2 linked regions of the Sporocytophaga myxococcoides DSM 11118 genome follow. The protein of the gene in region 1 interacts with the protein of each later gene in a pairwise test. Links are inferred from orthologs where the notes say so. Each region holds a gene or a part of one and is shown on either strand. Other genes may lie near its edges.

What was found.
Region 2: the proteins of K350_RS0119240 (region 1) and rlmB interact in binary tests that used the Escherichia coli proteins (3 or more experiments, as listed by UniProt). The link is inferred for Sporocytophaga myxococcoides DSM 11118 from one-to-one orthologs.

What each region holds. Positions count from the first base shown.
Region 1 is NZ_KE384560.1:205,149-217,020, forward strand. The notes cover bases 6,969-9,904. They hold K350_RS0119240 (bifunctional ADP-dependent NAD(P)H-hydrate dehydratase/NAD(P)H-hydrate epimerase), read left to right. Parts: upstream 6,969-7,650; coding sequence 7,651-9,159; downstream 9,160-9,904. Other genes in these bases: K350_RS0119235 (NADH-quinone oxidoreductase subunit D), read left to right, coding at 6,969-7,475; K350_RS0119245 (hypothetical protein), read right to left, coding at 9,162-9,401; K350_RS29570 (rhodanese-like domain-containing protein), read left to right, coding at 9,655-9,904. In the rest of the region: K350_RS0119195 (T9SS type A sorting domain-containing protein), read right to left, coding at 1-707; map (type I methionyl aminopeptidase), read right to left, coding at 845-1,609; K350_RS0119205 (multidrug effflux MFS transporter), read right to left, coding at 2,001-3,233; K350_RS0119215 (VOC family protein), read right to left, coding at 3,745-4,128; K350_RS0119220 (NADH-quinone oxidoreductase subunit A), read left to right, coding at 4,595-5,101; NADH-quinone oxidoreductase subunit NuoB, read left to right, coding at 5,106-5,633; K350_RS0119230 (NADH-quinone oxidoreductase subunit C), read left to right, coding at 5,759-6,253; more of K350_RS0119235, read left to right, coding at 6,255-6,968; more of K350_RS29570, read left to right, coding at 9,905-10,101; K350_RS0119255 (DUF1622 domain-containing protein), read left to right, coding at 10,426-10,785; K350_RS0119260 (hypothetical protein), read left to right, coding at 10,915-11,406; K350_RS0119265 (DUF5004 domain-containing protein), read right to left, coding at 11,564-11,872. UniProt on the Escherichia coli protein: Bifunctional enzyme that catalyzes the epimerization of the S- and R-forms of NAD(P)HX and the dehydration of the S-form of NAD(P)HX at the expense of ADP, which is converted to AMP.
Region 2 is NZ_AUFX01000006.1:332,356-344,199, reverse strand. What follows is about bases 8,937-11,844. They hold rlmB (23S rRNA (guanosine(2251)-2'-O)-methyltransferase RlmB), read left to right. Parts: upstream 8,937-9,968; coding sequence 9,969-10,721; downstream 10,722-11,844. Other genes in these bases: K350_RS0109955 (mannose-1-phosphate guanylyltransferase), read right to left, coding at 10,767-11,843; K350_RS0109965 (glycosyltransferase family 117 protein), read left to right, coding at 8,937-9,894. Also shown: K350_RS28190 (CPBP family intramembrane glutamic endopeptidase), read left to right, coding at 1-292; K350_RS0110000 (phosphatidate cytidylyltransferase), read left to right, coding at 370-1,206; K350_RS0109995 (Glu/Leu/Phe/Val family dehydrogenase), read left to right, coding at 1,260-2,537; K350_RS0109990 (phosphatidylserine decarboxylase family protein), read left to right, coding at 2,575-3,234; K350_RS28185 (hypothetical protein), read left to right, coding at 3,344-3,679; lpcA (D-sedoheptulose 7-phosphate isomerase), read left to right, coding at 3,781-4,359; K350_RS0109975 (YifB family Mg chelatase-like AAA ATPase), read left to right, coding at 4,398-5,948; K350_RS31000 (T9SS type A sorting domain-containing protein), read left to right, coding at 6,105-6,731; more of K350_RS0109965, read left to right, coding at 6,928-8,936. UniProt on the Escherichia coli protein: Specifically methylates the ribose of guanosine 2251 in 23S rRNA.

The sequences.
Region 1 (11,872 bases):
TTGTCGTCATGATATTCTATGGAGAATGGCGCTTTTATATTTATGGAAAGTCGCTTCCACGAATTACCAAGGTCCTCAGATATGTACAGTCCGAAACGCCCATTCAAACCTGCATCTGGATCAGCAATACCAGCAAAGATGTTTCCATTGGATGCTATGGCAAGAGATTCAATCAAAGGATTAGTTTTATCAATACCAGTATTTGCTTGAACCCACGTTTTAGCAGAATCTCCTGAAATTAATATCCCTTTGCCTTGCGCTTTTCCCCATTGGTCCCAAGGGCTTCCTGTTCCTAAAATGATCTTTCCTGAAGGATGGAGTGCTATCTTGTTTACAGCTACTTTAAATGGAAGTATATGAGTAGTCCATGTTTTTCCGCTGTCGAGACTTTTATAAATGGCACCTCTGCCCCCTGCAATAAGGTACTTATCATTGCTGGCAAAAAGAGAAAACAATGAGTCTTTAATATCTCCAACCTTTAGCCAGGTCTTTCCGGAATTGTTACTTATGAAAAGGCCATCCCTCAAAGTGCTTACTATTATTGCCGATGAAGTTTTGCTGGCATATATACCTGTAATGTTTGTAGCAGGAAAATTGCTTGAAACAGGTTGCCAGTCTTGAGAAGCAAGAACCTCTTTTGTATTTGCAAATATTATTATGCTTAAAGAAAGCAGTATGAGGTGGAATTTATTTAAGGTTGAAATCATATGAAAAGGGCATAAAGCTTAAAGCAAAAGCATAAAGTTTTGAAAAGATAATGAAAGATTACCAATTTCTGTAAATCAATTCATTGCTCACCATTTAACTTTAAGCTTTCCGCTTTGTGCTTTAGGCTTAAAAAAAACTAATCCCAGATTTTGTTTGCCTCTGTGAGAATGATAGGTTTCCCATCAGTAATGATCAAAGTGTGTTCATGTTGTGCAACATAACTTCCATCTTTGGTAATATATGTCCAGCCATCTCCTTTATCGTGAGCATAGGTCGCTTTAGTGGAGATAAAGGTTTCTATCGCTACGACAGAGTCTTTTTTAAATCTCTGTTTATTGTTTTTATCATTGAAACAAGGAATCTCTTCTGGAGCTTCATGCAGGCTTCTTCCTACACCATGTCCAACCAGGTTTTTAATAACTTTAAATCCTGCTTTTTTAGCTTCTGTCTCAATCAATAAACCAATGTCAGCTATTTTAACACCGCCTTTAACCTGATGAATAGCCTTATATAGGATACTTCTCGAAGCTTCCACCAATGGATTATGATTATGAATGTCTTTTCCCAAAACAAAGGAGCCTCCATTGTCAGACCAGTATCCGTCCAGTTCAGCTGATACATCTATGTTTATAAGATCTCCTTCTTGAAGAATTCTTTTTTCAGAAGGAATGCCATGAGCAATTTCGTCATTCAGGCTGATGCAGCTCCAGCCTGGAAAGCCATAGGTTAGTTTAGGTGCAGATCTCGCACCGAAGTTTCTCAGAATCTCTCCGCCAAATTCATCCAACTCTTTGGTACTCATGCCAGGTTTGGCATATTCACGCATTTGTTTTAATGTCAAAGCAACAGCATCGCTGATTCTTTGCAAACCCTCTATATCCGCCTGTGATGAAATTGACATACCCCTTATTTTTAATATTACTTTATATTGGGGATTAAAGTTTAATACTGTTCCCGGATGCAAACCTAAGAATTTTTTAAGACAGAATATATTATGTTATTATAGCAGCTGAGGAAGTCTGAGCGTTTGGCATAGTGGAGCTAAATAAATGGTTTAGGATCAGGTAATAATATAAATGAGAGGATTTCAGTTTCAATTTTTGTGGAATCTCAAATTCAATTTTCGGTACGACAATCTGATTTTCGGAAGCTATAATTGAATTTGCGGTTGCCCATACCGGATTGTGGTGGCCGCATTTTTAAATTGCGGACCCACAATTCAATTTTCGGATAAAGCAATCTGATTTTCGGAAGGTATAATTGAATTTGTTGTTGCTTTCTGTCTGAAGCTTTTAATGAGCTATCGGCCCGCTGTTCACATCTGCCATAACAACTTTTCCCGCCATTTTCTTTTCACCTCTCCATAGCAAAAACAGTGCAAATGAAGACGTTGCCACCATTGATGCAATCATCGGAAGAATACTAGCTGCTTTAAACAAACCTACAGCAATGGAAGCTAATGCTGCAATGCCGATCTGCGAACAACCCAGCATAGCAGCCGCACTGCCAATGTTCTTTGTAAAAGGTGCCAGTGCCAGCGTAGAAGCATTTGGATTGATCAGTCCTACACAGCTCAGGAAAATAAACAACATCAAAATCGTTGAATAGAGATTCATCCCGCCATACAAAGCGACCATAAGAAAGATAAAGCCGGCAAGCACCTGTACAATCAGTGAGAAACGAAAGATCGCATTGCTCGGAAATTTTCTAACCAGCAAAATATTCAGCTGGCTGGCACCAATAAATCCTACTGATAAGAGTGCAAAGATAGCACCGTACATCTGCGGACTTACGTGGAACAATTCAATAAATACAATGGGAGAACCTGCCACATAAATAAACAATGTAGCAAAAGCAAAGGAACCGGAAACCGTGTAGGTAAAAAATTGTGTATCTGAGAGAATCGACACATATGTTTTTGCCATTGGCTGCAGCTTCAGCGTAACCTCTCTGTCGGGTTCCTGTCCTTCCGGTAAAAAAAGAAAAACAATTGTCATCGCAAACACCGCGATGAAGGCAAGCAGAACAAAGACTGCCTTCCAATTAAATGATTCAGCAACAAAACCTCCTATGCTTGGCGCAAGCAGAGGTGACAAACCAATGGTGAGGATCAGCATTGCAAATATTCTCGGACCTTGAGACGCTGTAAAGAAATCTTTAACCATGGCCATAGCAGCAACTCCTGCTACGCTCCCTCCCAACGCCTGTATAAAACGCAGGATAATCAGCTGTTCTACTCGGTAAGAAAAGGTACAACCCAGACTGGCGATCACAAAGATGATCAAACCGGCAAACAGCGGCGGCTTTCTTCCGTACCGATCCAGCAAGGGACCATATATCAGCTGCCCCAATGCCATGCCTATAAAATAACTGGAAACCGAAAGCGAAATCCTTGCAGTACTTGTTTGGAGATCTTCGGCTATCTGTGAAAAAGCAGGAAGATAAAAATCGATGGCGAAAGGTGAAACAGTAGCCAGCATTCCAAGGATTAGGGTAATGACATTTTTATTTTGAGTATGTCGCATAATTCGTTAATAAATCAGATCGGGGAGAAGATAAAATATTTTTTCGCTCCGGATAGATGTATTTATTTCCAAATATACCCTTTATAAAGTCCATTTTAAACCTCCTGTTATTTCTATCCGGACAACACCTTTGTAATCAATATTTTATTGTAATAAATAAGTTTTTTGTCAAGAATAAAACTAAGTGTAATACCATTCCACTCACTTTCAGACATGGACACATCGGAAGAAATTGCTGCTCGTTTCAATGAGCTTGCATAGCTGAAAGAATGGTTTGAGAAGGGGAAATAAAGAAGGTAAGGGGCCTATACTCATATATGAAAAACTTCGTGAACACCAGCAGATGTGCCGCGCTCAACAAACCCCAGCCCCTGCGGAAAAGCAGCAGATCGGCAGCAGTGCAACCGCATCGCCAAACAAGACCACAAAAAAACTCAACGATCAAATCCGTTACTATTTGATGAAGAATTTAATTCAAGCCAGATTTTTAAAAGGATAATAACCTGTTGAATTATTTCTTTTGTACAACAGTTAGCCTATTCCCATAGAGGTCCAGGCAATGAAAAAATTTACTGTCCTGCGTTGAAACCAATGGCTCGGCAATCTTTACTCCGTTTTTCTTTACATGAGAATAAAATTGTTCTATGGCATCAGTGTATATCACCAAAGTTGGTGCTCCTCCTGTTTGTTTTCCTATTGGCAGCTTTGAAGGATCTGCTTTCATAAACCAAATTCCAAAATCATCATCATCGGAAAATGCAATATGCAGATACCTTTGTCCGTCTGGAGTTTCGCTGTCGTGAAGTATTTTGCACAGAAAGTTTTTTTGATAAAAATCCCAGGCTTTATCATAATCTTCCACAAGGATCACAGCCCGCCCTAATTTGGTATTCATAGTTATGTTTTTTATAGCTATAGCTTTATTACTTTTTCAAGCCTAAATAATTTACCATCCATCTTAGCCTTCTTTTACCGCAGAGTTTTCCTTGCGGAATTTCTTTACAAGTTGGCACAATAATAAGAACAGCAAACCAAAGGATAGGTTAATATTTTTTCGAAATTTTCTTGAAATACTCTTTATAGCGAGAATTTGAATCTTAGAGTAAATTTAAAATAAATGTTATGGATTAATGGAAATAATACCTCAAAAAGGTGGAATTAAAATTGGGGGTGATTGGATTGAAATACGATTTTAATGTATTGAAAAATAGGGTAATGTAAATTAGTTTGCTTAAAATTTAATCCTAACCTTATTAAGGTGTAGATTTGTATATACCTATAATCAGGAACAGAAAAAGAGGGTTTGTCTTCACTTGAAATTTCATGTGTAAAGTCCTGATTTTAAAATTAATTTCTAAAAAATGAATCAGGTTAAAAATAGTCAGCTATCTGAATTTGGAATCGTTTTCCTTTTTATAATCAGCGGAATATTATTTGCCGGACTGGTTATGATTACTTCAAAAATATTAAGGCCTCACCGTCCGAATGAAGAAAAATTAACCAGCTATGAATGTGGCGAGGACCCTGTCGGCAATGCCTGGGGACAATTTAACATGAGGTTTTATGTCATCGCCTTAATCTTTATTCTGTTTGAAGTAGAGGTGGTCTTCCTTTTTCCATGGGCGACAGTTTTCGGAAATAAAAAACTTATTGCAGCAACTGATGGCCTTTGGGCTTGGTTTTCAATTGGAGAAATGTTCATTTTTATAGCTATTCTGGCTTTGGGACTTGCATATGCTTGGGCAAGAGGATATCTGGACTGGGTAAAGCCAAGTCAGGAAATTTCGCAATTCAAATCTCCGGTTCCGAAGAAATTATACGAAGATATCAATACCAAGTATTCCGAAAAGACTAGATTAGAAAGGTAAACAAGTGGGACTATTAGATCATAAATATGGACAAGGTGGCATAATTCTTACAAAGGCAGATGATGTCATCAACTGGGCCAGGCTATCTTCCATCTGGCCGATGGGATTTGGTATTGCATGCTGTGCCATTGAGATGATGTCTACGTTTGCTTCCGGTTACGACCTGGAACGCTTTGGGATATTTCCCAGGCCTTCACCAAGACAATCTGATGTCATGATCGTTGCAGGAACAGTGACCTTCAAAATGGCCGACCGTATTAGAAGATTATATGAGCAAATGCCTGAACCCAGATATGTAATCTCTATGGGATCTTGCTCCAACTGCGGCGGACCATATTGGGAACATGGATATCATGTTGTTAAAGGAGTAGACAGAATTGTTCCTGTTGATGTTTATGTTCCAGGATGCCCTCCAAGGCCAGAAACACTTATCGGTGGCTTTATGAAACTTCAGGAAAAAATAAGAACAGAAAGCATAAAGGAACCGAAGCTTATCAACAAGGTGCTTGAGAAGAAAAAAGCTTTAAGCTGAAAGCACAATGCGAAAAGCTGAAAGTATTTGATTTGAATCAAAAGCTTTAAATATAGTGCTATACTGAAGTCTTTCTCCTTTAGGAGAAGGACTTAAGATGAGGTGAACTTTTAAATCATTTAATTATGACCTTTCAGGAAATTAAAGAACTGATCATACAGGAATCTGGTGCGGAAACGGTAGTTGCTGAAAATTTGTCAGGGCTTCAACCTATACTAACTATTGCAAAGGAAAAACTTCCTCTGGTAGCAAGATTACTGTGGAGTAATGAAAAAACTTATTTTGATTACTTATCCTGCATTACGGCAATAGATAATCCGAAGACAGGAACACTTGAAGTCGTATATAATTTCTATTCCATTCCATACAACCACCATTTTACTCTCAGAGTGGAAACTTCAAGAGGAGATGAGAATGATTTACCTAAAGTCCCATCTCTTTGCGAAATCTATAAAACAGCCAACTGGCATGAACGTGAAGCTTTTGATCTTTTCGGAATTGTATTTGAGGGGCATCCAGATCTCAGGAGAATTCTTCTTCCTGCAGACTGGGAAGGATATCCTTTAAGAAAAGATTATAAAGAGCAGGAATATTATCACGGTATAAAAGTAGCTTATTAAGATGCCAACCGACAGGATTCAATACATTTACCATAAAGATAATCTCCAGAAGTCTGAGCCAACCCGCACGAAACCTGAAGACCTTAAAAGCGAGGAGATGATTATCAACCTCGGCCCTCAGCACCCATCAACGCATGGGGTTTTGAGGCTTGAGGTAATTACTGATGGTGAGTTTGTCAAAGAGGTCATTCCTCACATGGGTTATTTGCACAGATGTTTTGAAAAACATGCGGAAAACCTTCCTTACAATCAGATTATCCCATTTGTAGACCGAATGGATTACCTCGCTTCTATGAACTCAGAACATGTTTATGTTATGGGATTGGAGAAGATGCTGGGTATTGAAAATACTTTGCCTAAAAGAATAGAATATATCAGAGTGCTAGTTGCAGAGCTTAACAGGCTCGCTTCTCATTTTGTAGCAATCGGAACTTACGGTATAGATATCGGAGCATTTACTCCATTTCTCTGGCTGATGCGCGATAGAGAGCACATTCAACGTCTTTTGGAATGGGTATGCGGAGCCAGAATGCTATACAACTATATCTGGGTAGGCGGTTTGTTTTATGATCTCCCGGTCGGCTTTGAAGAACGTTGTGCAGACTTCATTAAATATCTTAAGCCGAAAATGAAGGAATTGGAAGCGCTGGTAATTAATAATAAAATTTTTATTCAGCGTACAGCCAATATAGGAGTGTTGCCTTTGGATCTTGCTATCAACTATGGTTGTTCAGGGCCAATGTTGAGAGCTTCTGGTTTAAAATATGATTTGCGGAAGGTTGATGGTTATTCTGTGTATCCCGAACTGGACTTCGATATTCCTGTTGGAAAAGGTGATATGGGAACAGTAGGAGATTGCTGGGATAGGAACTATGTCAGAGTTCTGGAGTGCTATGAGTCCATTAAGATTATTGAACAGTGTCTCGTGCAGCTTACCGGAACTCATATGAGAACAAGGGAATTTGATCCCCAGGCAATGGTCCCTAAAAAGATTAGACCTAAGGCAATGGATTTTTATGTAAGAGGTGAAACACCAAAAGGAGAGCTAGGCTTTTACTTTAGATCTACCGGCAATACTGATGTTCCTTATAGATGTAAAGGACGTTCTCCATGTTTTGTAAACCTTTCTGTTATTAATGAATTATCAAGAAATACAATGCTCGCTGACTTAATTGCTATCATTGGATCTATAGATGTGGTAATGGGAGAAGTAGACAGATAAGTTAAGTAGTAAGTTATAAGTTTTAAGTTGAAAGCTGACAAAGCCTAAAGTGCAAAGCTGAAAGTCCTATTACCTTGCTGATTGTCTTTAATTGAACCAGAAACATAAAATATTGCATTGAACTAAAGTCCTTCTCCTTCAGGAGAAGGATTTAGGATGAGGTCTTTTTCCCCTTATGAAAATCCTTTCTGCTGATCAGATCAGAGCACTAGATGCTTTTACAATTCAAAATGAGCCAATCTCATCAATTGATCTGATGGAAAGGGCTTCTGCAACTTTTGTAAATTGGTTTATAGAACACTTTAATCCTGATAGAGAAGTTTATATTTTTTGTGGTCCGGGAAACAATGGCGGAGACGGACTTGCAGTTGCCCGATTATTGACCCAGGTTCAATATTCTGTTAAGGTATTTGTTTTTCCTTCCGACAAATATAGTGCTGACTTTGAAATTAACTTTAGAAGACTTGAGAAGCTGATAACAATTAGTAAGATCAGTTCAACAGAACATATTCCTGTCTTTCCTAAAGCAGCAGTTGTTATCGATGCAATCTTTGGCTCAGGTTTATCAAGACCTGTAGGGGGCTTATATGCAGATGTTATAAAATCCATTAATGAATCTTCAACGATTAAAATTGCGATCGATATAGCTTCAGGACTATTCTGTGACTCAAATAATGAAGATTCTGTTAAAGTTAAGGTTGATTACACCTTTACATTTCAGCTACCAAAACTTTCTTTTTTGCTTCCTCAGAATGAAAAATTCACAGGCTCATGGATTGCCAGAGATATCGGATTGGATAAGACTTTTATAGAAGATCAAAGCTCTGTTTTTTCTTATGTAAACGAAGGTGAAATTTTTCCTCTTGTAAAACCAAGAAAGAAATTCAGCCATAAAGGTGATTATGGAAAAGCTTTGATTATGGCAGGTAGCTTTGGCATGATGGGTGCAGCAGTTTTAAGTGGCAAAGCTTGTTACAGGGCTGGAGCAGGATTAGTAAAATTCTATACACCAAAATGTGGTGTTCAGATATTGCAGTCAGCTTTACCAGAGGCTATTCTGAGTGCTGATCCGGAAGAAAATTTTATCTCAAAGCTTCCTGACCTAGCAGGTTTTAATGCTGTGGCGGCTGGACCTGGATGGTATGAGGGAGATGAGTCTACAAATGTATTGAGACTCTTGTTTGAGAATAAAAATTTAAAACTTGTTCTTGATGCTGGTGCTTTAAATGTGTTAAGTAAAAACAAGGATCTTTTGAAATCGCTACCAGACAATACCATTCTTACTCCGCATCCCGGGGAGTTTAAAAGGCTTGCAGGAGATTTTCCTGATGATTATTCAAGATTAGATGGGCTAAGAAAGTTTTCAGCAAAGTACAAATGCATAGTCGTGCTAAAGGGAGCCAACACCATGGTTGCTTCACCGGATGGGAATGTGAGTTTTAATAGCACCGGCAATCCGGGGATGGCAACTGCCGGAAGCGGAGATGTATTGACTGGAATCATTGTATCCCTTCTGGCGCAGGGTTACACCCCATCATTTTCAGCAAAGCTTGGAGTCTATCTACATGGATATGCCGGAGATAGTGCAGCTTCTAAATACGGAACCGCATCCATCATTGCAGAAGATATAATTGAAGGGATAAAAGATTTTTACCTGAAGTGTGACAAGTCCTTCAGTAATTAATGTTATGAATCGACTTTCACTACTACCCCTGAAGAGTCATAAAGAACTTCTCTGAGTTGTCCTCTGTATTCAAAGTTAGCTTCATATTGTTTGTTTTTCTTTTCTTCCCATTTAACTTTTACATCAGTAGGAAAGTCGCTGTAAAATGCATTGATAACAGGATCAGGAACCTGAGTTGGATCCAGATTTTTGTTGCAGGCAAATGCTATCAATATCAGGAGGCAAATGACGATTTTCTTCATTTCTTATACTCTTTAGAAATAAAACCTCAAAAAATTGAATATTGTTGGAAACAAATTCGACTTATCTCTTTTGGCCTGATGTTTGTTGACCAATAATCAATTACTTCATTAAAAACTTTAATGAATTGATTGACAGAGGTAGTTTAAACGATTAATGCCGATTAAAATTTAAAGGAGTTTTATCCGTTTTATAATATCTTGCAGACCTTACGAATAAGATTTAATTTTACCTTTAGAAGCTCAATAAGAATATATGAAACTAACTTCAAAATTTACTGTGATTTTCATTATGCTGATTTCTGTCGGCATTCTTTCTTTTACTTTAAATAAAAGTGACAATCCATTTACTGAGGAATATCTGATCGAACCATCAGAATTGGCAAGGATTCTGAACAGTTCCACTGCTAAGCAGCCCGTAATTTTTAATATGGGGCCTATGCAACATATTAAAGGTTCTGTAAATGTAGGTATTGGAAACAGTACTTCAGGTATGAATCAGCTTCAGGCTAAAGTTAGCAAGCTAAATAAAAATCAGTTTATAGTTATTTATTGTGGATGCTGCGCCATGCAAAATTGCCCTAATGTGAAGCAACCATATGATTACCTCAAAAACGCTGGCTTCGAAAATTTTAAAATTCTTAATATTAAAAGTAGTTTGAGTGAAGATTGGGTAAATAAAGGCTATCCAATGAATAATTAATCTAATGGTAATAGATTTCAGAAAAGGGCTTTTTTTAAGCCCTTTTTTTGTTTGTCGGCATTTTTTATTTTTTCATCGAAGAATCCACTTTTTTAAGGAACGTTTTCAAAACTCGAAGTCTGATTGATATAAGTATTAAAAGTTGTACCAAAAGGGAGTATATTTTTTTAATTGATTGTCCTAAATATTCCCTTAGGGTTTTTTATCTTTTTAACTCTTATTTTTTAAACTTTTTATTTTTACCTGGGAGGCTGAAGTGATATTCAGCCTTCTTTCTTTTTAATAAAAAGGCAAACAAATGCTTTATCAGGTTGTTCCTTTTTTATGGAAGAAATAGTAAAATCAATAACAACGGCATTGGCAAGAGGGGTAGAAATTGCAGCCGCAATGGTTATTGGTATTGCTTCTGTTAGAGCAATTGTAATGTTTTTAGGTAATTATTTTAAAAAGTTAGCACCTAAAAAAATATCAATAGAAGACATTCGTTTGTCTTTGGGACGTTCTCTGGCATTGGCTTTAGAGTTTCTATTAGGGGCAGATATACTAAAAACAGCTGTCGCTCCCACATGGAATGAAATCGGACAACTGGCAGCAATAGCTGTATTGAGAACAGCCTTAAACTTTTTTCTGGACCGGGAACTTAGAAATAATGAAATAAGCAGGTCTGCCGAGCCAAGAGGATAATAGAGAAAAGTTTGGTGTTTTTTTGCTAAAAAAGGAACGGCTATTTTGCTGGAAATTTTTAGGTATTGTTTAATTGTTTTACGGTTTATATATTAAAAGATGCAACTGAATTTTTTAAAACTTTTTTTTGTGAAAATCCTGATAGCAATATTTTTAACCAGCATATTCGTCTCTTGCGGAAAAACTGAAGACCCAACACCTTCATCGCACAGCAACTATGTTGATGAAAGAAAAGACTTTATAGGTGAAATAAAGGCATTAAGAACAATCTATAATTCTGAAAACCCCAATTTATCAGATCTCAAAGATTCAATACTTGTAATTATTGAAGAAAGATCAACCAATAACAGAGCCCTTTTGATTACAATGAGGGATATTTCGGGAAAAGATATAATATCCAGGTTCGAAGCAGAGGTTTTCGAATTTTCAAATGAATCTATGAAGTTTTCCGTACTTCCTTCAACTTCTGGATCTGCAGTATATGGCCCGTATTATCAAGCTGGAGCATCTACAAAAGACGGAAACTACAATCCTTCCGGAAATTATCTGAATATCACTTTCACTCAGACTGAAAATAATGTAACAAGGCAGGTGTTGGTTTTGAAGAGAAATTCTAATTAATAGAGCTGAAAGCTAAAGCACAAAGCGTAGAGTGAAGAAAAAGTGCCTGTATCGCAATCCTTTTTCTGAAGTCCTTCAATGCAGGTTATTCTATAAAAAGTATTAAAAAAGGCAGCCATTAAAGATAGCTGCCTTTTTTCTTATTTAACCTAATTTTTTATTGAGCAGTGAAGGTTCCCCTTGCAGTGATGCCGCTATAAGTAGTAGTAGCATTAATAGTTGTACTTGATACTGATATAAGATTCAGAACTCTTTCATTGTCGGTGCCTTTATCAGTTGTCAGAGTTTTTTGGTCTGCCGAAAGCTCCCAAGTTCCTGATGTTGGAAGAGCTGGGCTACAAACTGTTGTTTTTGGATCTAAGGTATATGTGCCATCTGCATTATAAGTTATGATATCATCTTTTATGCAGTCTACAAATTGAGTAACTAGAGGATTAGTAGAATTGTAAATATCTGTTGTATCAGT
Region 2 (11,844 bases), on another replicon or contig:
CAGTTTTATTCATTTTCAGTTTTTTGGCTTTTTCCCAAGGATGTTTTTAGGGGTACTTTTTGGGTATTTATATTATTGGTCGGGAAATATATATGTGTCTATGTTTGTTCACTTTATGAACAATGCATTGACGCTTATTCTTGCAAATATGTATAAGCAAAAAGATATCAGCTTCAATCCGGATTCATCAGAGTCTATACCTTTATATTCTGTTGTGATCTCGGTTATTGCCTTCTCTTTTTTTATCTATTTGTACCAAAGGAATTCGAAAGAGACAGGAATAACAAAATAATTTCAGATTTATACCCTTTTTTTTGCTAAACTTGAATTGAAAACCGCCAGGTTTTTAATAATCATAAATTAAGGGAAATGAAATTAGTTACTAAAATCCGTAACATGGGTAACCTCACCCAGCGGATTATTGCCGGTCTGGCCGGAGCATTTATTATGGTCTCTGCAATTTGTTTTAACGAATGGAGCTATTTCGCTTTGGTGTTTACAATTTGTTTGTTGTCTTTGATCGAATTCTACAATTTGATAGAAGTTGCAGAAATTAAACCCAATAAGATATTCGGAGTGGTTTCCGGAATGATGATTTTTACTCTCTTTTTTTTGATAGAAAAGCAAGTACTCACTTTTGATTGTTATTTTCTTTTGTTTCCATTTCTGTTTCTCCTCTTTTTGATGGAGCTCTTCAGGAAAAACGATAAACCATTTTTTAACATAGCCTTTACATTCTTAGGAAATATCTACATTGCTCTTCCATTTGGCTTGCTCAATGTTTGTGCTTTTTATCTTCAGGAATATAACTTCCATATCATACTCGGTATTCTTCTCATTCTTTGGGCAAATGATATAGGAGGATATGTTGCAGGCATGGCATTAGGGAAAACCAAACTGTTTTTCAGGATTTCTCCTAAAAAGACCTGGGAAGGAAGTATCGGTGGTGGATTATTTGCACTTGCAATCGGATTTACACTGTCACTTTTCTGGAAAGAGCTCGACACCCTTCACTGGCTGATTATGGCTGCTATTATAGTTGTTGTTGGCAGCTATGGAGACCTTGTTGAATCATTGTTAAAAAGAAGCCTTGCTATTAAAGATTCTGCACAAACAATTCCTGGGCACGGAGGTTTTCTGGATCGGTTTGACGGGCTATTGCTTTCGTCACCTTTTATAGCAGCCTTTTTAAAGATTTTTTCATAAACAATAAGGCTTCTTCTCCGTAAACGTTTCGACAAAACAAAGAAAAAGCGGATATGTCATATATAGAACCAGCACCAATTAAGGATAAAGACAACCCTTTAGAATCTATGATGTCCAGATTTGATCTGGCAGCACAGAAGTTAGGACTAGACAATGAAACTTATAATGTTTTGAAAAATCCTGACAAACAGGTAATTGTCTCTTTGCCGATTACTATGGATGATGGCAGGATTAAAGTATTTTCCGGATACAGGGTTATTCATAATACCATACTTGGTCCTTCAAAAGGAGGAATAAGGTATGATATGGGAGTTACTTTGGATGAGGTGAAAGCTCTTGCAGCCTGGATGACATGGAAATGTGCTGTTGTTGATATTCCTTACGGAGGAGCAAAGGGTGGGATTATGTGCAATCCTAGAGCTATGTCAAAAGGTGAAATTGAACGTCTCACCCGGGCTTATACTTTATCAATGATGGATGTTTTTGGACCCGATAAAGATATTCCTGCTCCTGATATGGGTACTAGTCAGCAGGAAATGGCATGGCTTATGGATGAATATTCCAAAGCAAAAGGAATGACGGTAAATGCAGTAGTTACAGGCAAACCGTTGGTTCTTGGAGGGTCATTAGGCCGGGTGGAAGCAACCGGGAGAGGAGTGATGGTTAGTGCCCTGGCCGCTATGCAAAGATTAAAGATGAACCCAAGCCAGACAAGTTGCGCGATCCAGGGATTTGGCAATGTGGGTTCAAATACCGCAAGACTTCTGGAGGAAAGAGGAGTTAAAATTAAAGCACTAAGCGATGTAAGTGGAGCCTTCTGGAGTGATAAAGGGATTGATATTCAGGATGCATTGAAATACAGAGATAAAAATAATGGTATGCTGGAAGGGTATCCTAATGCAGAAAGAATGGATGATCCGGAAGGAATCATTACCTGCCAGGTTGACCTTTTGGTGCCTGCTGCCAAAGAGGATGTAATCAATATTTACAACGCACCTAATATAAAAGCGAGACTTATTGTTGAAGGTGCTAACGGGCCAACGAGCGCCAATGCGGATGACATAATCAATGAAAAGGGGATTATGGTTGTACCAGATATTCTTGCAAATGCCGGCGGAGTTACCGTTTCTTATTTCGAATGGGTGCAAAATCGTCTTGGACTCAGATGGCCATTGGAAAGAGTAAACAGAAGGTGTGACAGGATTATGAAAGAAGCATTTGAAAAAGTTTACAGCACTTCGCTAGAGTTTAATGTGCCGATGAGAATTGCCGCCTACATTGTTGCCATAGATAAAGTAGCAAAAACATACAAATTCAGAGGAGGATTTTAATCTTTTATTATATTTGCTGCTTCATTTAATTTAAAATATGGTAATTCATAAAGAAGGATATAAAATCCTTACGTATCTTTTTGTTGTTCTTTTGATTGTTAACCTAGCAGTATATTATTTATTGCCAGAAAGCGTGACTATCCGCTGGACAGTTTGGGGAATATCTGCATTTATTTATATAATGATCCTGCAGTTTTTCAGAAGCCCCCGCAGATTAATTATGACAAATGACAATCACGTAATAGCTCCAGCAGATGGAAAAGTGGTTGTGATAGAAGAGGTTGAAGAACCTGAGTTTTTTAATGAGAAAAGAAAACAGGTATCAATTTTTATGTCACCTGTTAACGTGCATATTAATAGAAATCCCATTTCTGGAATGGTAACTTATTTTAAATACCATCCAGGTAAATATCTTGTTGCATGGCATCCTAAGTCCAGTACAGAAAATGAAAGGACGACAATTGTTGTAACTGCTAAAAACGGAACAAGCATATTGCTAAGACAAATTGCAGGAGCTCTGGCTAAAAGAATTGTATGGTATCTGCAGGCCGGGGAGGAAGTAAAACAAGGAGAGGAATTGGGCTTTATAAAGTTCGGATCAAGAGTAGATGTTTTTCTTCCATTGGATGCTAAAGTTAATGTAACCATAGGCGAAAAAGTGAAAGGTGGATCGACCGTAATTGCCGAGTTTAAGTAGTTTAAAAGCTTAAGAAAATTTTTTTATTAAAATTCTTGGAGCAACAAACTATTCATATTTAACTTCGTTATTAGAATCTAAAATTTTAAAAAGGAATTAATTTGAGCTTATGAAAAACAATAATCTTGACGACCTAAGCGACGATGAGCTTTATGCAAGTTTTGAAGCTTACAAAGCATTACTGGATGCCGGACTTTCAAAGGATCAAGCCCTTTCCAGAACAGGTCTGACAGCACAGATTGTTAAAGACTTGGAGGATGAAGAGAAGACATTGGAAGAGGAAGATGAGTATGATTTCAAAGATGAGTGGGAAGATAGTACCGATAGTGATGATGCTGACTTTGATGACGACTCTAATTGGAAAGAAGAGAATTTTGATGAAGAAGGAAGCTGGGACGACGAAGACGCTGGTAGCAGCGGGGGCGGATGGGACGATAGATATTAATAGGAAAATATTTTTATAAGAATAAAAGCCCCGACCTTCGGGGCTTTTATATTTATTGACTTTTTATTTCCTTTACATTTCTCTAAACAAAGGAAGTTAAAATGAATAGCAATACAATCCTTGCAGAATTAAAGAGTGCAGCAGAAGTTTTGAATAATTTTATAAATTCAGAGCAAAATATACAAGCTATAGAATCTGCTGCGGAGTTAATGATAAACTCGCTGAAGAATGGCGGTAAAATCATCAGCTGTGGTAATGGTGGTTCTTCCTGCGATGCTATGCATTTTGCAGAAGAGCTTACTGGCAGATACAGAGAAAACAGAGAGCCTATTGCTGCAATATCTATTTCTGATCCCAGTCATATTACATGTACTGCAAATGACTATGGCTATGCATTTGTTTTTTCAAGATATGTCGGCGCATTAGGGCGGTCGGGAGATGTACTGCTTGCAATTAGTACCAGTGGCAATTCAGAAAATGTTTTAAAAGCTGCAGAAGAAGCAAAAGTTAAAGGAATGAAGGTGGTTGGGCTGACTGGCAAAAATGGAGGGAAGCTTGCCGGTCTTGCGGATATTGTTGTTAATGTAAGTCATCAGGGATATGCAGACAGAATTCAGGAAGTTCACATTAAAATTATTCATATATTAATATTACTAATCGAAAAAGGGCTGGCTAAGTAAGCCCTTTTTAATTCTTTCAACTTTCAACTTGCTAAGCTATGGTTGCCAAAACTTTTGGAAGCGCCGTTTATGGCGTGAACGCCTATACTGTTACTATTGAAGTAAATATAGGTCAAGGTACTAAATTTTTTATCGTCGGTCTTCCTGACAGTGCTGTCAAGGAAAGTGAGCATCGAGTGGAATCAGCAATTAAGAATCTTGGTTATGCAATGCCTCGGCAAAAGGTGGTTGTAAATCTTGCTCCTGCTGATATCAAAAAAGAAGGGTCTGCTTATGATCTGCCAATTGCTTTGGGGACACTATTAGCATCTGACCAGATTATCGCTGAGGATTTCGACCAATATGTGATTATGGGTGAGCTGTCTTTAGATGGGAAACTGAGACCCATTAAAGGAGTGCTTCCAATTGCAATTGAAGCAAGAAAACAGGGGTTCAAAGGATTTTTACTTCCTAAGGAAAATGAAACAGAGGCAGCAATAGTTAATAATCTTGACATATACGGCATTTCGGATCTTCAAGAAGCCATTGACTTTTTTGAAGGAAAGGTTCAGTTAAGACCATTAAGAGTTGATACGAGATCAATTTTCTTTAATCAGATTAACAACTATGATGCTGATTTTGCTCATGTACAGGGACAGGAAAACATTAAAAGAGCGCTGGAAATAGCTGCTGCAGGAGGTCATAATGTAATTATGATTGGCCCTCCGGGGGCGGGAAAGACGATGCTTGCTAAAAGGCTTCCCACTATTTTGCCACCTCTTACTTTAAATGAAGCGCTTGAAACAACTAAGATACACTCAGTTGCCGGTAAATTGAAAGGTGCAGGAGCATTGATATCTACTCGTCCATTTAGATCCCCCCATCATACGGTTAGTGATGTGGCTCTGGTAGGAGGAGGTGGTCATCCTCAGCCAGGTGAAATTTCCCTTGCTCACAATGGAGTTCTTTTCTTAGATGAATTGCCTGAATTTAAAAGGACTGTACTTGAGGTAATGCGACAACCACTTGAAGAGAGAAAGGTGTGCATTTCCAGAGCAAAGATTTCAGTGGAGTTTCCTTCTAATTTTATGCTGATTGCAAGTATGAATCCATGTCCCTGTGGGTATTACAACCATCCTGAAAAAGAATGTGTCTGTGGACCTGGCGTTGTGCAGAAATATCTCAATAAAGTAAGTGGCCCCTTGCTGGACCGGATAGATCTTCATGTAGAAGTGACTCCTGTTGGATTTGATGAAATGTCTTCAATCCGGAAAACAGAAAGCAGTGGAGAAATTCGAGAGCGCGTTATCAAAGCGAGAGAAATTCAGCAAAAAAGATTTGAAGAATTGCCTACTGGTGAAAATCCAATACATTCCAACTCAATGATGCCTTCTCAAATGGTCAAAGAAATCTGTATTATTTCAGAACCAGGAAAAAATCTGCTAAAGAATGCCATGGAGAAATTAGGACTCTCTGCCAGGGCTTATGATAGGATTCTTAGAGTTTCAAGGACTATTGCGGATCTTGCTGAAAGCGAAGAAATTAAAGTTGAGCATCTGGCCGAGGCTATTCAATATAGAAGTCTGGACAGAGACGGATGGGCTGGTTAAACTTTTTATTTCGTTTCAGGAACTTTATTTATTCTTATTAAATTATCTTTTTAGGAGAAATACCAAATGTTTCTCCTTTAATTACAATAATTTCCATAATATCTGGCATGGTTTTTATCCTAAAATTAAGTAACTTTACATCTAATATTCAGCAATATGAAGAAACATATACAAAAATTGTTTTTTATAGTCTTTATGGTAATCTGGGGCCTGGCGGTTTCAGTAGCCCAGACGCACCAAGTTGCTGTTGTTAGTTTCCGTTTTGATCCGGAAGTGTTGAATGTAGGTCCAAATGATACTATAGAATTTGTCTGGCCAGGAAATGGAAATTCTTCAAGTTTTCATCCTGTAAAAGCAAATGATAATTCATTCGCTTCTACTCCTGGATTAACATCATTTAAAGTATTAGCTAAAAACCTGTCTCCCGGAAGTAATAATCCATATTTCTGCACAGCTCACAACTCAATGCAGGGAACTATAAATGTTTCTTTAGCAGCTAGTCTTGCAGATCTTAAAGAATCTAAATATGAGTTTCAGGTTACTCCCAATCCGTTTGAAGATGAATTAAATCTGACTATTTTCCCTGGAAATAAAAATGTCAAATTTATTAAGATTTTTGATATCATAGGAAAAGAGGTTGCCTCCATAGATTTAAGCAGCAAGGTTGGTCCTTCAGCATATAAAGTAGACTTTTCCAATCTAAGACCAGGACTTTATTTCTGTAATGTGTATTCAGATAAGGGTATTATCGAAACTAGAAAGATTTTGAGGAACAGGTCTTAAATCTTCAATTTGTTTCTGAAAATATTAAAAAAGAGATTCCAAAGGGATCTCTTTTTTGTTTTATACCACAGAAAAGGACAGTATAGCATATATTTTTTTCGTTGTATTTTTGAACGTTCAATAAAGGAAGGGTAATTAATAGTCAATTGATAGAATTTTGCTAATTTCGCCTTCCATAAATTTTTAATTGGTAAAGATGTATAATTCAAATTACTCAAAACTAAATAACCTCTTGGGTTGGTTGGTTTTCATTTTTGCAACGGCTGTTTATGTGCTCACCATTGAGCCTACTGCAAGCTTTTGGGACTGTGGTGAGTTTATCGCTTGCTCCTACAAATTACAAGTTCCTCACCCTCCGGGAGCCCCATTCTTTTTATTAATAGGAAGAATATTTTCTTTACTGGCTTCTGATGTTACCCAAGTGGCATTCTGGATCAATATGGTATCAGCTTTATCCAGTAGTTTCTCCGTATTATTCCTCTTTTGGACCATTACACTCATTGCAAGGAAATTTGCAAAGGATTATGCCAATCCGACCCTTGGTGAGAAAATTGCAATATTTGGTAGCGGTGTAGTAGGTAGCCTTGCATTTACATTCTCAGATTCATTCTGGTTTTCTGCTGTTGAGGCGGAGGTATATGCGATGTCTCAATTCTTTACAGCATTTGTATTTTGGGCAATTTTAAAATGGGAAACCAAAGCTGAAGAAATCGGAGCTGACAAATGGTTGCTTCTTATAGCTTATACCATCGGTCTTTCCATTGGAGTTCACTTGTTGAATTTACTTGCAATACCAGCTCTAGCCTTTGTTTACTATTTTAAAAAATACAATATCACAAAAGGTGGTGTAATAGCAACCTTCCTTTTGAGTGGTGTAATCATTGTAGTTGTATTGTCAGGAATTATTCCTGGCTTACCTTCTCTTGCTGGAACCTTTGAAATATTCTTCGTTAATAATCTGGGTCTTCCTTTCAATTCAGGTATTATATTTTTCGGTATCCTTTTCCTAAGTGCTTTACTATTTGGAATAATTTATTCTATTAAAAATCAAAAGTATCTTTTAAATCTTTGTCTTTTAGGATTGACTTTCATTCTTATAGGATATGCATCTTATGGTATTATCCTTGTCAGATCAAACTTTGATCCTCCGATTGACGAAAATGATCCTGAAAACGTAATTAGCTTTGTTTCTTATTTGAAACGTGAGCAATATGGTGACCGACCAATTTTTAAAGGCCCATTGTTTACAGCAGGTTATCCTATTGACGTAGAAAAAGGCGCCCCTCTTTATAGAAAAGACACTGTTACTGGTCAGTATGTTGTTTTTGATTACAAGATGGATTATATCTATGATCCTAAGCATGTAACATTATTTCCTAGGGCTTACAGTACTCAGCCTCACCATGTGGAAGCGTATCAAAGTATGATGAACCTGAGAGAAGGGAAAAAACCATCTTTCTGGCAGGATAAAGGTTATATGTTCAGTTATCAGATTGGTCATATGTATATGCGTTACCTTGGCTGGAACTTTATCGGAAGAGAAAGTGATATTCAGGACAGTGACGTGTTATGGCCATGGGATTATTTCAAAAAGGATCTGCCGGAATACTTGAAAAATAATAAAGCAAGAAACAACTTTTTCTTATTGCCATTTATATTGGGTGTTGTAGGTTTTGTGTATCTGTTTAGCAAAAAAAGAAATGATGGGATAGTAGTTTCTTTGTTGTTTATCTTTACTGGCCTTGCAATAGTTGTATACCTGAATCAGCCACCGGTTGAGCCTAGAGAAAGGGATTATACCTTTGCCGGATCTTTCTATGCATTTGCTATCTGGATTGGATTAGGTGTGTTCTTTATCGCTGACCTGATGGAAAGAATAGTAAAAAGTGAGTCAACACGTTCTGTTATATCCTTTATACTATGTCTCTCTGTACCTGCAATTATGGGACAACAAGGATGGGATGATCATGACAGATCAAATAGATTCTATTCTGTAGATTCAGCGAAGAACCTTTTGAATTCTTGTGCTCCTAATGCGATCTTATTCACTGGCGGCGATAATGATACATTCCCTCTTTGGTATGTTCAGGAAGTAGAAGGTTTCCGTACTGATGTGCGTGTGTGTAATTTGAGTCTTTTAAATACAGATTGGTATATCAAGCAGATGAAGCAGCAAGCTTATGAATCAGCTCCATTGCCAATATCCTTGAACTTTGAAAATTACATACAAGGAAAAAATGATCAGATTTATTTTGTAGAAAAGCCTCAGTTCAAAAATGGAATTAACCTTGCGGGGTATATTCAGCTTGTAAAAACAGATAATCCGGAAATCAGACAGGAAAGCGGAAGAGGAGATTATTATACAACACTTCCCTCAAAAAATCTTTACCTGAACATAGATAAAAATGCAGTACTTGCTACCGGAGCAGTTCCTGATACTCTTAAAGGACAGATTCTGGACAGACTAGCTTGGAATATCGGAACAAATACTTTAGAGAAGAAGGATCTTATTATTCTTGATATGATCGTTACTAATAATTGGAAGAGGCCGATTTATTTCTCTACTACATTGTCTGGATCTAATTTCCTTAATCTTAAAGATTATACTCAGTTAGAAGGTTTGGCTCACAGATTAATGCCAATAAAATATCCAAATGCTTCTCAAGGCTTTGTTTATGATAAGGTGATGTATGATAACATGATGAAGAACTTCTTCTGGAGAGAACTTGATAATCCTAAGGTTTACTATGATGAAAATTATTTCAGAATGACAGTAAACTCAAGATCTCAGTTTTATCGTCTAGCTTCAACTTTGTATAACAATGGTGAAACTGAAAAGGCCAAACAAGTAGCAGAGCATTGCTTCAAAGTAATGCCGGATGATCCTATTACTTATGATATCGCAACACCTCCTTTCATTCAGATTTTCTTTAAAACAGGAAATGAAAAAATGGCAATGGATATAGCGAATAAAATGGGTAACAGGGCTATTGAAAATCTGGAATATTATAAGAGAGTAAAGATGCCATATGGCAGAGACTATGAGTTGAATTTCTATATTCTTGATTCTATCATCAGAGCTTTGAAAGAAGGTGGAAAAGCCAAAGAGGCAGCGAAGTTTGAAGAGGTATTGATGTCATATTCATACCTATTTAACCAATAAAAAAATAATTTAAAATAAATGATATCATCCCGATGCCAGGCTTGTCCTGGCATTGTGATTTAAACGAATACCCAATGGAGAGAAATTCCCCGCAAAATAAATCAGAATTACTTTTCGGTATAAGACCGATTATAGAAGCGATTGAAGCAGGTAAAGAGATTGATAAAATTCTTATTCAGAAAGAACAATCTTCACCTTTAATGAATGAATTGTTGCAGGCTGCTTCTATTCATAAAGTGCCGGTTCAAAGAGTGCCGGTGGAAAAATTGAATCGGATAACAAAGAAGATTCATCAGGGCGCTATTTGCTTCATGTCTTCTATTGTTTATGCTTCTTTGGATAATGTAATTTCTGACTGTTTTCAGTCCGGTGCGGTCCCAATGATTTTGGTGCTGGATAGAATCACTGATGTCAGAAACTTTGGAGCTATCGCAAGAACTGCAGAGTGTATGGGTGTTCACGCTATTGTTATCCCTGCAAAGGGTGCTGCTCAGATTAACAGTGATGCTGTTAAAACCTCTGCAGGAGCATTGAATCACATTCCTGTCTGCAGAGAAGAAAGCCTGATAAAAACAATAAAATATCTTAAAGAAAGTGGTTTGTCTGTAGTCGCTTGCACAGAAAAGGCTCAAAAAACTATTGCCGAAGCAGTTTATAATGACCCAGTTGCAATCATAGTGGGCTCAGAGGAAGATGGTATTTCAGATGAGATCATTAAAAAAGCAGACGAAATTGTAAGGATACCAATGGTAGGAAAGATAGGATCTCTAAATGTATCCGTAGCAGCAGGTATGATATTATATGAAGCTATTCGTCAAAGAGGATAAATAAATTAATTAAAAAAGAAAGCCCCGAAGTTCGGGGCTTTTATATTAGATGAATTTTGAGTCTTTCTTATTCTTGGTGTCTGAAACAAAATCTTTAACTCTTTGCTCATGATCTTTCTTGCAGATCATCAATACATCGTTGAACTCTGCAATGATAAAGTCTTCAAGCCCTTCTACTACTACTAATTTTTCTTTAGGTACTTTGACAATGCAATTTTTAACATCATATAACATGGTGTTTCCTTCAATCACATTGCTGTTCTCGTCTTTATTAGAAAGTTCATAGAGTGATTTCCACGTACCAAGATCACTCCAGCCGAAGTCGCTTAGCATCACGAATACTTCTTCTGCTTTCTCCATGATCCCAATATCTATAGAGACATTTTTGCATTGAGAATAAGCTGTTCCAATAAAGCCTTCTTCATCTTTAGACCAATATTTGCCGCTACCTTCTTCAAAGATTTCAGCCATTTCAGGCAAATGCTTTTGGAAGTTCTTTATAATGGCATTAACATTCCAGATAAAAATTCCTGCATTCCAGACAAAGTCACCGCTTTCCAGAAATTTCTGAGCTAATTCAAGCTGCGGTTTTTCTGTGAAGGTTTTTACTTTTTTTATTCTGTCAGGATTTTCTTCAAGATATTGAATGTATCCATATCCTGTATCAGGTCTGCTTGGTTTAATACCCAAAGTGATAAGTTTATCACTTTTCGCAGCGGCATCCATTGCGATTTTTATGGTAGATTCAAACTCATTTTCTTTAAGAATAACATGGTCTGAAGGTGCAACTACCATAGTTGCATTAGGATTGCTTTGTTTTATTTTATAACATGCGTATGCAACACACGGTGCAGTATTTCTGGCTATAGGCTCGCTCAATATCTGATCATCTTTCATGAATGGCAACTGTTGCTTCACGAGGTCAGCATATATCTTGTTTGTCACAACCAGTATATTCTCTTTTGGAAGAATATTAAAATATCTCTCTGCAGTTTGTTGTAAAAGAGATTTTCCGGTACCTAATACATCGTGAAACTGTTTTGGGAATTTCTCTCTGCTGAAAGGCCAAAATCTGCTTCCGATCCCACCGGCCATTATCACCACATAATAGTCTTTATTCATT